Phreatobacter oligotrophus: one gene and its partner. The protein of the gene in region 2 interacts with the protein of the main gene of each other region in a pairwise test. Links are inferred from orthologs where the notes say so. Each region holds a gene or a part of one and is shown on either strand. Other genes may lie near its edges. The genes, in order: pheT and secD.

Region 1 (8,374 bases), on a different replicon or contig from region 2:
ATGCTGATCGAGAAGGGGACCGTCAGCGCGGAGGGGTGAGGCGGCGGGCGGAGTGGCTCGGCCCGGCGCCCCTTCACCTCCTCGCGGCGGGGGAGCTGGGGGTGTGCCTGCGGAGGCCGGTTCCGCGCTCCTTCTCCCCTCGTGGGAGAAGGTGGCGCCGTCAGGCGCCGGATGAGGGGGCGCGTGTCGCCCGCTCACGCGGGCACCCTCTCCCACGAGGGGAGAGGGATCAACCTCCCTACGCGCAGCGCGAGGAGGGTGCGGGTGAGGCTATTCTTCTCTGGTGCTCACCCGAACCGGCTTTTCAGCACCTCGAACAGCGCCCGCGCCGCCTGCATCTCGCCGCCCTGCGGCCGCCCGGGCTTCTCCGACGGCACCCAGCCGAAGACATCGGCATGCAGCCAGCTTCCCGCCTTCTCGACGAAGCGGGCGAGATAGAGCGCCGCCGTGATCGAGCCCGCAAAGCCGCCGGTCGTGACGTTGTTCATGTCGGCGACCTTGCTGTCGAGGCCGCTCGCATAGGGCTGCCAGAGCGGCAGCCGCCAGACCGGATCGCCCACCGCCATTCCCGCCGCGGCGAGCTCTGCGGCCAACGCGTCGTCATGGGTATAGACCGGCGGCAGGTCCGGCCCGAGCGCCACCCGCGCCGCGCCCGTGAGCGTGGCGAAATCGGCAAGGATCACCGGTGCCTCCTCGTCGGCGAGGGTCAGCGCATCGCAGAGGATGAGCCGCCCTTCGGCATCGGTGTTGCCGATCTCGACGGTGAGGCCCTTGCGGGTCGGGAAGACATCGCCCGGACGAAACGCGTTGCCGGCAACGGCATTCTCCACAGCCGGCACAAGAAGCCGCAGCCGGACGGGAAGGCGCGCCGCCATGATCATATGCGCGAGGCCGATGGCCGCCGCCGCGCCGCCCATGTCCTTCTTCATCAGCAGCATGGAGGAGGAGGGCTTGAGGTCGAGCCCGCCCGTGTCGAAGCAGACCCCCTTGCCGACCAGCGTCACCTTCGGATGCTTCTCGTTGCCCCAGACGAGGTCGACGAGGCGCGGCGCCCGCGGCGAGGCAGCGCCCACCGCATGGATCATCGGGAAGTTCTGCTTGAGGAGATCATCGCCGACGATGGCGGTCACCTTGGCGCGGTGGCGCTTGGCGAGGTCGCGGATCGCGGTCTCGAGCTCCGCCGGGCCGAGGTCGTTGGCCGGCGTGTTGATGAGGTCGCGCGCGATGGTCGTCGCCTCGGCGGCCTGCGTCACCGCCTCGCCGTCGACGCCGGAGGGCACGACGAGCAGCACCTCCTTCGCCGACCCCTTCTTGTAGCGGGAGAAGCGGTATTGCCCGGCGATCCAGGCAAAGGCGGCGCGGGTCAGGTCGCCGGGGTCGTTGGCGAAGTGGTAGAGGCCGGCCGGAAGCTGGCCGGGCAGCTTGCCGACGAGCAGCGGATCGCGATGGCGCGCGTCCTCCGGCTCGATGCCGAACAGCACCGCACCCACCGCGCCCTTGGCGTCGGGAAGGATGGCCGTACGGCCGGACTTCGGCTCGAAGCCCGTCGCCTCCAGGAAGGTCTGCTGCGCGGGCCTCAGCCGGGCCTTCACCGCGGCAAAGGTCTTGGGCGTGACGAAGGTCACGGAGGTGGCGCCGGCCGTGCCGGAGGGGCGAAGAAGCGGGTGCATGGGGATCCTGTGCCGCAGCGAGGCGGCCACGCTAGGCCTGCGACACCGCCCTGTCACCCCGCGCGTACCACGCATGAGGCCCCCGCTCGCGCCGCGGTTTACGCCGGTGCGTCGAGCGCCTTTGATGCGCGCCCCTCTCCGCTGCCCGAGGCAAAGCCATGACCGCGCCGAAAACCCTGCTCGAGCTCGCCGGACGCTCGCCCCAGCCGCCGAAACTTGCCGAGTCCATCCTCGTCCTCATCGACATCCAGAACGAATATCTGGAAGGCCCCATCGCCCTCCCCGGAGCTGCGCCGGCGGTGCAGAAGGCGGCCGACCTGCTGGCCCGCGCCCGGGCGGCCGGCGCCAAGGTCGTCCACGTCGCCCACAAGGGTGGCAAGGGCTCGCTCTTCGACCGCGAGGCCCATCGCGGCGCCATCGTCGACGCGGTCGCGCCCGTGGCCGGAGAGGCCGTGGTGGAGAAGCCGCGGCCGAACTCGTTCTCCGGCACCAACCTGCAGGAGTTGGTGGGTCCGCCCGGCCCGACGCTGATCTTCGCCGGTTTCATGACCCATATGTGCGTGTCGTCGACGGCGCGCGCCGCCCTCGACCTCGGCTATGCCGCGGCGATTGCCGCGGATGCCTGCGCCACACGCGACTTGCCGAAGCCCGGCGGCGGCGTCATCGATGCGGCGAGCCTGCACACGGCCGAACTCGCCGCGCTGGCGGACCGGTTCGCCGGCGTGTTCACAGTAAGCGAGATCGTCTGAGGGCGAAGGGCTGCATCACCGAAGTGCGTCCTTCGAGGCTCGCTGCGCTCGCACCTCAGGATGAGGGAGGTGGAGGTTGGCAGGCCGCAGGCATACTCAAGGGAGCAGTTGGCCTTGAACCGGCCGGACTGCAAGTCTCCCACATCCTCATCCTGAGGTGCGAATCCGGGCGATGCGACAGCATCGTCCCGGACGAGCCTCGAAGGACGCACTTGCGACGTGCAAGCCCAGTTCAGCGGGCGCTGCGCGCCGACCTCTCCCCGCCGGGGAGAGGTGAAGCCGAAGCACCTGACCTCACGCCCGCAGCGTGCCGCCGGTCTTCTTGGTCACCTCGGCGACGATCTTCGCGGCCACCGCGTCGATCTCGGCATCGGTCAGCGTCTTGTCCTTCGGCTGCAGCGTCACCGCGATGCCGACCGACTTCTTCGCCTCGTCGATGCCCTTGCCCTCGTAGACGTCGAAGACCTGCACGCCGGTGATGAGCTGCTTGTCCACGCCCTGCGCCGCCTTGACGAGATCGCCGGCCTTCACCGTCCGGTCGACCAGGAAGGCGAAGTCGCGTTCCACCGGCTGGAAGGGCGACAGGACGAGCTGCGGCTTCGCCCGGGTCGGGCGCGCCTTGGGCGGCGGCAGCTTGTCAAGGATGAGCTCGAAGGCGAGCACCGGGCCCTTCACGTCGAGCGCCTCGAGCACCCGCGGATGCAGCTCGCCGAAGGCGCCGAACACCGTCTGCGGACCCATCTGGAACGTGCCGGAGCGGCCGGGATGGAACCAGGCCGGACCGCCCTGCACCACCTGGATGCCGGCCATCGGCGCGCCGGCGGCGGCGAGCACCGCCATCGCATCAGCCTTGATGTCGTAGACGTCAGCCGCAGCCGAACCCTGCCAGTGGCGACCGGCGCCAGCGGGCTTGGCAAGGCCACGGCGCAGGCCCGTGGCGGCAATGAACTGGTCCTCGGGGCGGTCGCCCTTGAACACCTGGCCGACCTCGAACAGCGCCACGTCGCCATAGCCGCGATCGGCATTGCGCTGGGCGGCGGTGGCAAGGCCGACGAGCAGGGTCGGCCGCATGTCCGAGAGATCGGAGGCGATGGGATTGGCGAGCGCCAGCGCCGGCTGGCCGCCGCCGAAGAGCTCCGCCTGCGCCTTCGAGATGAAGCTCCAGGTCACCGCCTCGACCATGCCGCGGCTGGCAAGGGTGCGCTTGGCGATGCGCGTGCGCTTCTGGATGAGGGTCAGCACCGGCTTCGGCACCGTTCCGCCGCGGTCGAGCGGGGTGGAGGGCACGCGGTCGACGCCGGCAATGCGCATCACCTCTTCGGCGATGTCGGCCTTGCCATGCACGTCCGGCCGCCACGAGGGCGGCGAGACCTTGATCATCGGGCCATTGCCGGAGACGTCGAAGCCGAGATGCTCGAGGATGCGCTTCTGCTCCCGATCGGAGACCTCGAGGCCGGTGAGGCGCTTGGTCTCGTTCAGCGGGAAGTTGATGACGAAGCCGGTATCGGGAATGGCGCCCTCGAGCGTCACCTCGGAGGGCACGCCGCCGCACATGTCCATGACGAGGCGGGTGGCCAGCTCGACGCCCGACAGCGTGAAGTTCGGATCGACGCCGCGCTCGAAGCGATAGCGCGCATCGGTGACGATGCCGAGGCTGCGGCCGGTGCGGGCGATGTCCATCGGGTCCCACAGCGCCGACTCGATCAGCACGTCGGTGGTGCCCTCGTCGCAGCCGGAATGCTCGCCGCCCATGACGCCGGCAATGCTCTCGACGCCATTGTCATCGGCGATGACGGTCTCGTTGCCGGTGAAGCCATAGACGCGGCCGTCAAGGCCGAGCACGGTCTCGCCCGCCTGCGAGCGGCGGACGACCAGCGTGCCCTTCACCTTCTTGGCGTCGAAGACGTGGAGCGGGCGGCCGCGGTCGAAGGTCACGTAATTGGTGACATCGACGAGGGCATTGATCGGGCGAAGGCCGATGGCCTTGAGGCGCCGCTGCATCCATTCCGGCGACGGGCCGTTCTTGACGCCGCGCACCAGGCGCAGCGCGAAGGCCGGGCAGTACTTCTCCTCGCCCTGGGCGAAGGCGAGCGAGACCTTCTGCGGGTTCGGGAAGGCGCCCTTCACCGGCTGGACCACGTCGGTCTTGAGCTTGCCGAGGCCGGCCGCCGCGAGGTCGCGGGCAATGCCGTGGATCGAGGTGCAGTCCGGACGGTTCGGCGTCAGGTTGATCTCGATGACCGGATCGGAGAGGTGGGCCCAGTCGACATAGCGGGCGCCGACCGGCGCATCGGCCGGCAGGTCGATGATGCCGTCATGGTCCTCGGAGATCTGCAGCTCGGCCGCCGAGCAGAGCATGCCGCGGCTCTCGACGCCCCGGATCGTGCCGACCCCCAGCGTGATGTCCTTGCCGGGAATGTAGGTGCCGGGCGGCGAGAAGACCGACTTCATGCCGGTGCGGGCATTCGGCGCGCCGCAGACGACCTGCACCGGGGCGCCCTCGCCCGTATCCACCATGCAGACGCGCAGGCGGTCGGCGTTCGGGTGCTGCTCGGCCGAGACGACATAGGCGATGGTGAAGGCGGCGAGCTTCGCGCCGGGATCATCCACCGCCTCGACCTCGAGGCCGATGCGGGTGAGCGTCTCGGTGATCTCGGCGAGGGAGGCCTCGGTCTCGAGATGGTCCTTGAGCCAGGAGAGCGTGAACTTCATCGGATGTCTCCCCTCAGCTCGACAGGCCGCCGGCCAGCGTCGGCAGGTCGAGCGGGCGGAAGCCGTAATGGCTCAGCCAGCGCACGTCGGCCTCGAAGAACTGGCGGAGGTCGTTGATGCCGTATTTCAGCATGGCGATGCGATCGATCCCCATGCCCCAGGCGAACCCCTGGTAGATGTCGGGATCGAGCCCGCAATTGCGGATGACGTTGGGATGGACCATCCCGCAGCCGAGGATCTCCAGCCAGTCCTCGCCTTCGCCGAAGCGCACCTCGCCGCCCTGGCGGTTGCACTGGATGTCCACCTCCATCGACGGTTCGGTGAAGGGGAAGAAGGAGGGGCGGAAGCGCATCTTCACGCTGTCGACCTCGAAGAAGGCCTTGCAGAACTCCTCGAGGATCCACTTGAGGTGGCCGATGTGGCTGCCCTTGTCGATGACCAGGCCCTCGACCTGGTGGAACATCGGCGTGTGGGTCTGGTCGCTGTCGCAGCGATAGGTGCGGCCCGGGCAGATGACGCGGATGGGCGGCTTCTTCGACAGCATGGTGCGGACCTGCACCGGCGAGGTGTGGGTGCGCAGCAGCAGGCGCTCGCCATCCGCCTTCGGGTTGAAGAAGAACGTGTCGTGCATCTCGCGGGCCGGATGGCCCTCGGGGAAGTTCAGCTTGGTGAAATTGTAGTCGTCCGTCTCGATATCCGGGCCTTCGGCGATGGCGAAGCCCATATCGGCGAAGATGGCAGTGAGCTCATCCATCACCTGGCTGATCGGGTGGATGCGCCCCGCCTCGGTCGGGCTCTCGCGCACGGGCAGCGTCACGTCGATCGTCTCGGCGGCAAGCCGCGCATCGAGGGCCGCGGCCTTCAGCACGTCGCGCCGGGCGGTCAGCGCTTCCGTGACGCGGTCCTTCACCTGGTTGATGGCGGCGCCGGCGGTCTTGCGCTCCTCCGGGGCCATCTGGCCGAGGGTCGCGAGCAGGGCGGAGATCGAGCCCTTCTTGCCGAGGGCGGCGACGCGCACCGCCTCCAGCGCGGCCTCGTCGGCGGATGCCGCGATCTGGGCCATCAGGTCGTTTTCGAGCGTGGAAAGATCGGTCATCGGGTCACACGGGCTATCGGGCTGGTGTCGTTTGGCGGCTGGCGGGGGCGCGGTCAAGCGCCTCAGCTGCGCCAGCGGAGCGTCATCGGCTGGATGGGATTTTCGAAGGGCTTGCCGTCGGCCTGCGCCTTCACGAAGGCGTCCTTCACCCGCATCCACCAGCGCGCCTGGGTATCGGCATCGTTGATGAGCATGAGCTTGGGATCATGGACGAGGCCCTCGCGCTGGCGGATCACCACGACGCGGTCCTGGTCGAGGAAGACGCGCATGAGATGCTCGACCAGGGGCTTCGCCGCCGAGAGCCAGCCGGCGGAGACCCAGAAGAACTGGTGCACCTCGGTCTCGCCCTCGTTGACGGGCGTGATGGCGGTGAGCCCTGTCGCCTGCATCTTCGAGCCGCGGATGTTCTCGATCCGAAGGCCCGGCAGCATGTAGCTGATCTCGGTGGTCACCGGGGTGCCGAGGATCTTGTAGGCGATGTTCTGGGGGGGAAGTTCGTGGCGCACCATCGACCAGCCGAGCTCGGAGGGCGCGAAGACCTTCTCCTTCGGCCGGAGCTTCTTGGCGCCCTTCTTGAACCACCAGGAGGTGTGGACATAGGCCGCGTGGGTCGGGTCCATGAGCCCGAAGGCGGCATGGTCCATCGAGCAGTGGAAGGGCAGCATGCAGTGGAAGCGCGGCGCCTCGCCCGCGTCGAAATCGGGCATCAGCGGCGGCGCGGGATAGCCCGCCTCGGCCGGCGTCTCGCCGGCGCGCGGCACGAAGACCCAGACGAGGCCCTGGCTCTCGACGCAGGGGTAGGAGGGCGTGCAGATCTTCGAGAGGTCCATCTGCTGGCCCTCGCGCAGCGACGGGATCTCCACGCAGGTGCCCGTCTTGTCGAAGCGCCAGCCGTGGTAGCAGCACTGGACAGAGGTGCCGTCGAAGGTGCCATAGCGCAGCGGAATGCCGCGATGCGGGCAGGCATCGCGCAGCGCGAAGACCTCGCCCGAGGCGGTGCGGCCGAACAGCATCGGCTCGCCGAGCAGCGTCTTCGCCGTCATCGCGCCGGCTTTGAGGTCGCGGCCCGGCAGCGCCACGTACCAGAGCCCCTTGATGATCTCGGCCGTCAGTCCCTGCATGTCCTCACCGTGCGCACGAAAGCGTCGCTTCAGTCCGTGAAAGGACAAAGCCCGCGCCACCCCCCGGGGAGGGTCGCGCGGGCTTTGATGTCGTGATCCCCGAGAGGAGGATCAGGCGTTCGCCGGCAGCGATCCCTTGGCCTTTTCGACCAGGGCCGCAAAACCCTCCGGCGCCGTGATGGCGAGGTCGGAGAGGACCTTGCGGTCGACGGCGATGCCGGCGCCGATGAGGCCGGCGATGAAGCGCGAATAGGTCAGGCCGTGCTCGCGGACAGCAGCGTTGATGCGCTGGATCCACAGGGCGCGGTAGTTGCGCTTCTTGTTGCGACGGTCACGCGTCGCGTACTGCATCGACTTGTCGACGGCAGCCTTTGCGGCGCGGATGGTGTTCTTGCGGCGACCCCGGAAGCCGGAGGCGGCCTTCAGGACCTTCTTATGCTTGGCGTGGGACGTGACGCCCCTTTTGACGCGGGCCATGGCTGATCTCTCTTACAATCTCGTGGAGGTTCTTCGCGAAACGGGTCGATCAGCCGTTCGGCAGGAAGTACCGCTTGACGTTGTAGGCATCGGTCTCGAACAGGGCAGTGGTGCCGCGATGCTCGCGGATTTGCTTGTTGGACCGCTTGATCATGCCGTGGCGCTTGCCGGACTGGGTGTACATCACCTTGCCGGTCGCCGTGATCTTGAAGCGCTTTTTGGCGCCCGACTTCGTCTTCATCTTGGGCATTTGGCTCTCTTGTATCGTTGCGAGGCGCCTTAGCCTTCCCCTTGGCAGGGAGGGCCAACACCTCTGAAGGCTCGAGAATGAGCTTTCGGGATCGCCACGGCAGCCCTTGATCAGCCGGGCGATCCGAAGAGCCGGGCCTATACAGGAGAAGGGCGGGCGAAACAAGAGGTGGGGCGTTCAGCGCCTCGGCACGGCCCCGATGCGGACCGGAACGAGCGCCGCCGGACGTCCCGTGCCGCCGCCGCGGCCATCCTCGTGGTCCTTCGGCAGGAGCATGATCGCCACGCCCATCTGAACGC
Region 2 (8,268 bases):
ATCGGTGATCTCCGGATCGCCGGGGCGGGCGGCGTCATCCTCGTCTGCATCCTGGCGGCCCGGGAGGGGCTTCACCGCTTCGTCGAGGCGCTCACCTTCGCGGAACTGCGGGCGGCCATCGTGCTGCTGGCCATGACCTTCGTCATCCTGCCGCTCGTGCCGAATGACCCCATCGGCCCCTTCGGCGGGGTCTCGCCGGCGCGGATCTGGACGCTCGCCATCCTGCTCGCGGCCATCTCCTTCGTGGGCTATGTCGCGGTGAAGCTGCTCGGCGAACGGCACGGCGAGCTCGTGGCCGGAGCGGTCGGCGGGCTTCTCTCCTCGACGGCTGCGACCATCACCAATGCCCGCCACGCCGCCGAAGGCGGAGATGCGCCGCGCCTCGCGGCCGGAGCGCTGGCGGCCGGTGTCGTCTCGTATGTCCGGACCGGCCTGATCATCGCGACACTGGCGCCAGCGGCCCTGCCGCTGGTGGGCCCGGCCCTTGGCGCCGGTGCGCTGGTCGCCGCAGGAGCCGCGCTCATCCTGGCGCGCCGGGACACCGGCGACCATGCCGAGGCCGCCGCCACCAATCCTTTCGATCTCTGGCGGGTCATCCAGCTGGCCGTCCTGCTCAGCGCCATCGCCTTCGCCACGCGCGCGGGAGCAGCCTGGTTCGGCGATGCGGGCGTCTTCGCGGTCTCCGCCCTCTCCGGCCTTGCCGACGTGGACGCGCCGGTGATCACCGCGGCGGGGCTTGCCGGCCATGGCCTGACCGTCGAGGCCGCCGCCCGCGCCATGCTGATCGCCGTCGCGGCCAACACCCTGGCCAAGGCGGCTTACGGACTGGCGCTGGGGTCGGGACGTTTCGGGGCGATCTTCGCCGGGGTCTCGGGCCTCGCGCTCGCGGCCGGCGCGGCGACCTTCATCGCCTTGGCGATGCTTGGTTAATCGCCGTTAACGCCCCATGTGCCCAAGGCATAGCTGCGGTGCACAATTTCTCATCTCGCAACTGCAGCAAAATGACTATGTAAGCGTCAGATCGTTCGCGAACGAATGATCGTCTGTCCGTTCGAGGTTGTCCGCCATGCTGTACCTGCTCAACGCCCTGATCGCCCGCTTCAAGGCCCACATTGTCTACCTGCGCACCCGCGAGGAGCTGACCCAGCTCGATGACCGCGCCCTGGCCGACCTCGGCTTCCAGCGCGGCGAGATCGAGTACATCGCCCGCAAGGTTGCCGACGCCGCCTGACGATCAGGCGCGGCGATCCTGCCGCGCCCAGCGCCGGGCCCAGCGCCACATGGCCCATTGCCTGCGCCATTGCGGCAGGTCGGGGGCCGGCGCAAAGGGATCCGTATGCCGCGAGAGACGGTCGAGCCGCGGCCCGACTGTCGCAAGACCCACGAAGGCCGCCAGCGTCCGCCGATCGGCGCCGCTCATCGCCGCTTCGGCCGCCGCGAGATGGCGCCGCGCAAGGGCGATCGCCTCGTTCCGGACCAACCGCACAGCCTCCGGCTTCCGCCGCGCGACGATGTCCTCGCGCGTGACGCCCTGTGCCTCCAGCATCTCCGCAGGAAGCTGGACGCGTCCGGCGGCAGCCAGCGGCGCGAAGCTGCGCAACATCCCCGCCACCGCATAGGCGATGCCGGCATGGCCGGCGAGATCGGCCGAGCGGGGATCGTCGCCTCCGCAGAGGATCAGGGCGGCCATCTGCATCACGGCCGAACTCGTCTCGCCGCAATAGCCTTCGAGATCACCGACGGTCGGAAAGAGGTCGTCGTAGAGATCGGCGACCCGCGCATCGATCAAGGCGACAAGCGGGGCGACCGACAGGCGGTGGCGCTGCACCACGTCGAGGAGGGCGGCGGCCACGGGATGGGACTGGACGTCCCCCCGCCCCGCGCCTTCCAGCACATCGCGCCACCATTGCAGGCGGACCTCGCCGGGCAGCGCCTCGCGCACGCGCTCGCGCACCGAGGCCACTTCGAGGTTGAAGGCATAGAGCGCCAGAAGGTCGGCGCGCCTGTCTTCCGGCGCGAAGAGGCTGGCGAGCCAGCGGTCCTTGTCGCCCTCGCGCACGGCCGCGTCGCAATGGGCGAAGGCAGCAGTGAGAGCCTCGGGCCGGGGCGGAACGTCCATGCCGGTTCAATCCACCGCCATGAGGGCGGCAGCGACGCGGCGATTCTCGCCGAGCATGATGTTGTAGGTGCGCGCCGCGGCGCCGGTCGCCATGACCTCGAGGCCGATGCCGGCATCGCGCAGGATCCAGCGGATCGCATCATCAACCGGAATTGGGGTCGGGCCGGTGCCGAGCAGCAGCACATCGATGGCGGCCCGCTCGGCCACGGCCTTGTCGAAGCTCTCCACGCCGACATCCGTGAGCGACATGACTGGCCAGGCATGAATGCCCGAGGGCAGCGCCAGGATGGAGCCGCGATGGCTCATGTCGGCGAAGCGAAAGCCGCCTCGCCCATAGGCGTCGATGGCGAAGCGACCGGGGACGAAGCCGTCGTGGAGGACGCGGATCGGCTCGCCGCGGGCCACGTCAGGCCCGGGCCTTGGCCGCCGCGTCGCCCTCCTCCTCCGCCTGGCGCGTGGCGCCGAAGCCGCCGGTGCGCAGGCCGAGATAGATGAGGATGGGCGAGGCGATGAAGATCGACGAATAGGTGCCGATGATGACGCCGACCAGCATCGAGGCCGTGAAGCCCTGGATGACCTCGCCGCCGAAGAAAAACAGGCCGAGCAGCGCGAGGAAGGTCGTGGTGGCAGTGATGGTGGTGCGCGACAGGGTCGAGTTGATGGCGATGTCGAGCAGTTCGGCCACCGGCATCTTCTTGTGCTTGCGCATCATTTCGCGGATTCGGTCGAACACCACGACGGTGTCGTTGAGCGAATAGCCGATGATGGTCAGCACCGAGGCGATCGAGGTGATGTCGAAATCGGACTGGGTGAAGATGTAGAAGGCCATGATGGCCGTCACGTCGTGCAGCGTCGCGATCATCGCCGCCACGGCAAACTGCCATTCGAAGCGGAACCACAAGTAGATCAGCACGGCGAGGATCGAGAGGATCACGCCGATGACCGACATCTGGACGAGCTCGGCCGACACGGTCGGACCGACGACCTCCGTGCGGCGGATGTCGTAATCGGCCTCGATCAGGCCGGTGACGCGGCGCAAGGCCGCCTGCTGTCCCCGCTCGCCGCCGGGCTGCTCGCCATAGCGCAGCATGACGAGGTTGGGACCGCCAAACTCCTGCAGCTGGACGTCGCCGACATTGGCGGCCTGCAGGCGGGTGCGCAGCTCGCTGAGATTGGCGTTGCCCTGCTTCGTCTGAAGCTCGACGAGGGTGCCGCCCTTGAAATCGATGCCGATGTTCAGGCCGATCGTCAGGAAGCCGATGATGGTCGCAGCGGCGATGAAGGCCGAAATGCCGAAGGCAATCGGACGGAACCGCATGAAACCGAACTTGGTGTCGTCCGGGATGAGTCGGAGCAGGCGCACGGTCTTCAGTCTCCCTGCCGTCCGGTCACATCGGCACCCGCGCCGGCTTGAACCAGCGCAGCCACAGCACGACGAGGTAGCGCGTGAAGGTGATGGCGGTGAACATGGTGGTGACGATGCCGAGGCCGAGCGTCAGCGCGAAGCCCTTCACCGGGCCTGTTCCGAGGTAGAACAGGATGATGGAGGTGAGGAGCTGGGTGACGTTGGCATCCATGATGGTGCCCATGGCCTTGGTGAAGCCGCCATCGATCGAGGCGATGACGCTTCGGCCGGCGCGCGATTCCTCGCGGATGCGCTCGAAGATCAGCACGTTGGAGTCGACGGCCATGCCGACGGTCAGCACGATGCCGGCGATGCCGGGCAGCGTCAGCGTCGCGCCGATCAGGCTGAGCAGGCCGAACATCATGACGACGTTCACGATGACGGCGATGTTGGCGAAAAGGCCAAAAAGCCCATAGGTCGCAAAGATATAGACCAGCACGAAGATCGAGCCGATGATCGCGGCCCGGGTGCCCGAGGTGATCGAATCCTGGCCGAGCGAGGCGCCGACGGTGCGTTCCTCGACGACGGTAAGCGGAGCGGGCAGCGCGCCGGCGCGCAGCAGCAGGGCGAGGTTCGCCGAGCTCTCCGCCGTGAAGCGGCCGGAGATCTGGCCAGAACCACCGAGGATCGGCTCGCGGATGACCGGCGCCGAGATCACCTTGTTGTCGAGGACGATGGCGAAGGGCCGGTTGACGTTCTCGGTGGTGGTCTGGGCGAACTTGCGGCCGCCCGAGGCATTGAAGCGGAAGCTCACCACCCATTCCGCCTGCTGGGCGTTGAACGCGGCCTGGGCGTCGATCAGCTCCTCGCCCGAGACGATGACGCGGCGCTGGATCACGTAGGGGATCTGCTGGACGACGCGATTCCCCTCCTTGACCTCCTCATAGAGGATGGCGCTGTCGGCCGGCGGACGGCCCGAAATCGCCTGTTCCGGCGTCATGGACTGGTCGACGAGGCGGAATTCGAGCTTCGCGGTCTGGCCGAGGATGTCCTTCAGGCGGCGCGGGTCCTTCTCGCCCGGCACCTGCAGGAGGATGCGGTCGAGGCCCTGGCGCTGGATGACCGGCTCGGTGGTGCCGAGCTGGTCGATACGGCGGCGCACCACCTCGATGGACTGGGTGACGGCGCGGGAGACCTTGTCGCGGATGCCGGCATCGGTGGCCGTGACGGTGAAGGTGTCACCGGAGCGCGAGACCTCGGAATCAAACTGGCCGGTGGTCGAGAAGGCGCCGCCTATCGCCTGCGGGATCTTGCGCAGTTCGGTGAGCGCGAGGTCGCCGTTCTGGCCCTCGCGCAGGCGCACGACGACCGCGTTGCCCTGGAAGCCGATGTTCTGGACCTGAAGGCGCGCATCGCGCAGCACGCGGCGCACGTCGTCGCGCAGGTTCTCCAGCATGGTCCGCCGCACCTCGTCCGAATCGACCTGCAGGCGCAGGTCGACGCCGCCCTGGAGATCGAGGCCGAGGGTCATGTGGGTGCGCAACGCCCGCGGCAGCTTGTCCACCCAAGACTGCGGCATGAGGTTGGGCGTCGCCAGCAGCATGACCGCGAAGGCGGTCATGAGAATCAGCGTCGCCTTCCAGCGGGTGAAGCTCAGCATCGATCGGTCATCCTCGGCTGTCGGCGGGTCGGCCGGTGCGGAGTGGCTTCACTTCTCGTCGGCGGGTTCGCTCTTCGAGCGCAGCTCCGAGACGAACTGCTTGGCGGCGCGAACGCGGACGTTGTCGGCGATCTCGAGCTCGATCGTCGTGTCGTCGACCACCTTGGTGATCCGGCCGATCAGGCCGCCGGACAGCGTCACCTGGTCGCCGCGCCGGAGGTTTCCGATCATCTCCTGATGCATCTTCACCTTCTTCTGCTGGGGGCGCAGGATCAGGAAATACATGATGATGAAGATGAGGATGAAGGGCAGCATCGACATCAGGATGTCGTTGGTGCCGCCCGCACCGGTCTGGGCGAAGGCCGGAGTAATGAACATGAAGGATCCTCGTGGGAAGGCCCCGCTCGGAGGCGCAGCAGGGCGGAATTTCGGCGCGGACTATAGCCACGAAGGCGTCGAATGCAACGATGCCGCCACGCCCCCGCAACGAAAGGTCGCGGACGCAGCGTCGGGACTGCTCATGTAGCTGCCGCGCGCCTGTCTTTCCAGTGGTCCGGTTGCGCAGGGACACACGCTGGTGCATGGGACCGCGACCGTCGCCGGAGGCATCCCGTGTCCGATCCCCTCTCCCACGCTCTTCTGGAACGCATCGCCACCGCGCTCGAGCGGCTGGCCCCTGCCCCGCCGCCCCGGCCTGACTTCGCGGCGGCCGACGCCTTCGTGTGGAACCCCGACGGACCGCGCCTCGATCCGGTGCCGCGGGTCAACCGCGTGGAGATGGTGCTGCTCAAGGGCATCGACCGGGCGCGCGACACGCTGATCGAGAACACCCGGCGCTTCGCCGAGGGCCTGCCCGCCAACAATGCCCTGCTGTGGGGCTCCCGCGGCATGGGCAAGTCCTCGCTGGTCAAGGCCGCCCATGCCACCGTCAACCGGCAGAGGGTGGCCGAGGGCCTCTCCGCCAACCTGAAGCTGGTCGAGATCCACCGCGAGGATATCGAGAGCCTGCCGCAGCTCATGGCGCTGGTGCGCGCCACCGACCTGCGCTTCATCGTCTTCTGCGACGATCTCTCCTTCGACCACGACGACACCTCCTACAAGTCGCTCAAGGCGGTGCTCGAAGGCGGCATCGAGGGCCGGCCGGACAATGTCATCTTCTACGCCACCTCCAACCGCCGGCATCTCCTGCCGCGCGACATGATGGAGAACGAGCGCTCGACCTCGATCAATCCGGGCGAGGCCGTCGAGGAAAAGGTGTCGCTGTCGGACCGCTTCGGCCTCTGGCTCGGCTTCCACAAGTGCAGCCAGGACGAGTATCTGGCCATGGTCGAGGGCTATGCGGAGCATTTCGGCCTCAAGGCCGATGCCGAGCGCATGCGCGCCGAGGCGTTGGAATGGGCGACCACGCGCGGCTCGCGCTCTGGCCGCGTCGCCTGGCAGTTCGTCCAGGACCTGGCCGGCCGCCTTGGCGTGCGCCTCGAGGCCTGATCCCGGCGCAAACTGACCCTGAAAAACAAGTGGGGCGGCACCGCCGTGCCGCCCCGAAAATGACCGGTCCCTTTGGAGGTCGCAGGAGAGGACCGATCGACTAGTCGTGCCCGGTTGCCCCGGGAAAGGTGGTGACGCCTCGTTCCTCAGTTCGCGCCGAGGAATGTCATCGGATCGACCGGCGTCGCGCCGCGGCGGATCTCGAAGTGGAGCTGCGGCGAGGAGACGTTGCCGGTCTGGCCGGCGGCGGCGATGGTCTGACCACGGCGAACCTGCTCGCCGCGGCGCACCGCGATCGTCGAATTGTGGGCATAGGCCGTCACGTAGCCGTTGGAGTGGCGCACCAGCACGAGGTTGCCGTAACCGCGCAGCTCGTTGCCGGCATAGGCGACGACGCCGTCCTCAGCGGCCTTTACCGGCGTGCCCTGCGGCACCGACAGCTTGATGCCGTCATTGGTGCCGGCGCGGAAGCCGGCGACCACGCGGCCACGCACCGGCCAGCGGAACTGCGGCTCGGCATTGGCGGCGCGAGCGGGAGCCTCGGCGGTTGCGGAGGCGGTTTCGGCAGCGGCGGCCGGCGACGGCTGCGCCGTCGACTGGGTGATGGCGGCCTGCGAGGGGATCGCGGCGGTCGGCTGCGGGTCGGCCTGGCGGCCGGCCGGCGTGGCCTGGGCCTCGGCGACGGCGCGCTGGGCCTGCTCGCGGCGGGCCGTGGGAGCGGCGGCGGGCGCCGGCGTCGGCGCAGGCGTTGCGGCAGCCTGGCGGGTGGCGGCCGGCGTGGAGGCCTGAACGGCGGGAAGGCGCAGCACCTGACCGGTCCGCAGCGACTGGCTGGGCTGGAGACCATTGGCGGCGGCAAGCTGGTCACGCGGCACGCCATAGCGACGGGCGACACCGGCGAGGGTTTCGCCGCCGGTCACCGTGTGGGTGCCGCGGGTGGCCTGAGCCGGACGGGCAGCGGTAGCCGCCGGAGCGGGCGTCGCAGCCGCCGGCTGGGCGCCGGACTGCCAGGACAAGCGGCCCTGCTGCTGGGCCGGCGCGACGGCAGCGGTCCGGGTCGGAGCGGCGGCAGGAGCCTGGGCACGGGCCTGGGCCTCGGCCGGCTGGCGGACGAGATCGGTCGCCGGGCGCGCCGCCGCGGCAACCGGGGCGGCGGCGGCCTGGCCGGCATTGGCCATGGAATAGGTGGGGATGATGACGTTCTGTCCGGCACTGAAGGCCTGGTTGCCGGACATGCCATTGGCCTGCGCGATGGCGGCAGCGGGCACGCCGTAGCGCCGCGACAGGGCCTCCGGCGTATCGCCGGCAGCGGCGCGGATGGCGGTGCCGCCGGTGGAGGACCAGCCGCCGCGGCCGGCCGAGACCGGGCCACCGGCCGTCGTCTGACCCATGGCCATCTGGCGAACGGCGGGCGTCTGCGGGTTGGAGGAGCCGAAGGCCGGGCGCGGGGTCACGGTGCCGGTAGTCATGCCGGGATCGGCGCCCTGGCCGAAGGGCGAGCCGCCCTGGGCCGTCGCCGGCGGCGGCGAGGTCACCACGAAGTCGCGGGAGGGAAGCGGCTGGCTCTCGACGGCCGCGACGGGCGCTGCCGAGACGCTCGGCTGCGGCGCGCTGGCCACCTGGCTGGAACGGAAGGGGTTTTCGTCGAAGCGCGCC

The links.
Region 1: the proteins of secD (region 2) and pheT interact in binary tests that used the Escherichia coli proteins (3 or more experiments, as listed by UniProt). The link is inferred for Phreatobacter oligotrophus from one-to-one orthologs.

What each region holds. Positions count from the first base shown.
Region 1 is NZ_PZZL01000007.1:21,459-29,832, forward strand. Bases 2,423-5,471 are described here. They hold pheT (phenylalanine--tRNA ligase subunit beta), read right to left. Parts: upstream 5,132-5,471; coding sequence 2,714-5,131; downstream 2,423-2,713. Other genes in these bases: pheS (phenylalanine--tRNA ligase subunit alpha), read right to left, coding at 5,145-5,471. Outside these bases: C8P69_RS15790 (acyl-CoA synthetase), read left to right, coding at 1-39; C8P69_RS15795 (leucyl aminopeptidase family protein), read right to left, coding at 288-1,670; C8P69_RS15800 (isochorismatase family protein), read left to right, coding at 1,829-2,419; more of pheS, read right to left, coding at 5,472-6,227; C8P69_RS15815 (Rieske 2Fe-2S domain-containing protein), read right to left, coding at 6,290-7,348; rplT (50S ribosomal protein L20), read right to left, coding at 7,460-7,825; rpmI (50S ribosomal protein L35), read right to left, coding at 7,875-8,075; C8P69_RS15830 (hypothetical protein), read right to left, coding at 8,253-8,374.
Region 2 is NZ_PZZL01000004.1:8,792-17,059, reverse strand. What follows is about bases 2,817-5,759. They hold secD (protein translocase subunit SecD), read right to left. Parts: upstream 5,125-5,759; coding sequence 3,508-5,124; downstream 2,817-3,507. Other genes in these bases: C8P69_RS09825 (ATP-binding protein), read left to right, coding at 5,584-5,759; yajC (preprotein translocase subunit YajC), read right to left, coding at 5,173-5,502; secF (protein translocase subunit SecF), read right to left, coding at 2,817-3,482. In the rest of the region: C8P69_RS09860 (MgtC/SapB family protein), read left to right, coding at 1-930; C8P69_RS09855 (DUF1127 domain-containing protein), read left to right, coding at 1,067-1,231; C8P69_RS09850 (phytoene/squalene synthase family protein), read right to left, coding at 1,235-2,119; C8P69_RS09845 (Mth938-like domain-containing protein), read right to left, coding at 2,126-2,524; more of secF, read right to left, coding at 2,526-2,816; more of C8P69_RS09825, read left to right, coding at 5,760-6,612; C8P69_RS09820 (LysM peptidoglycan-binding domain-containing M23 family metallopeptidase), read right to left, coding at 6,759-8,268. UniProt on the Escherichia coli protein: Part of the Sec protein translocase complex. Interacts with the SecYEG preprotein conducting channel. SecDF uses the proton motive force (PMF) to complete protein translocation after the ATP-dependent function of SecA.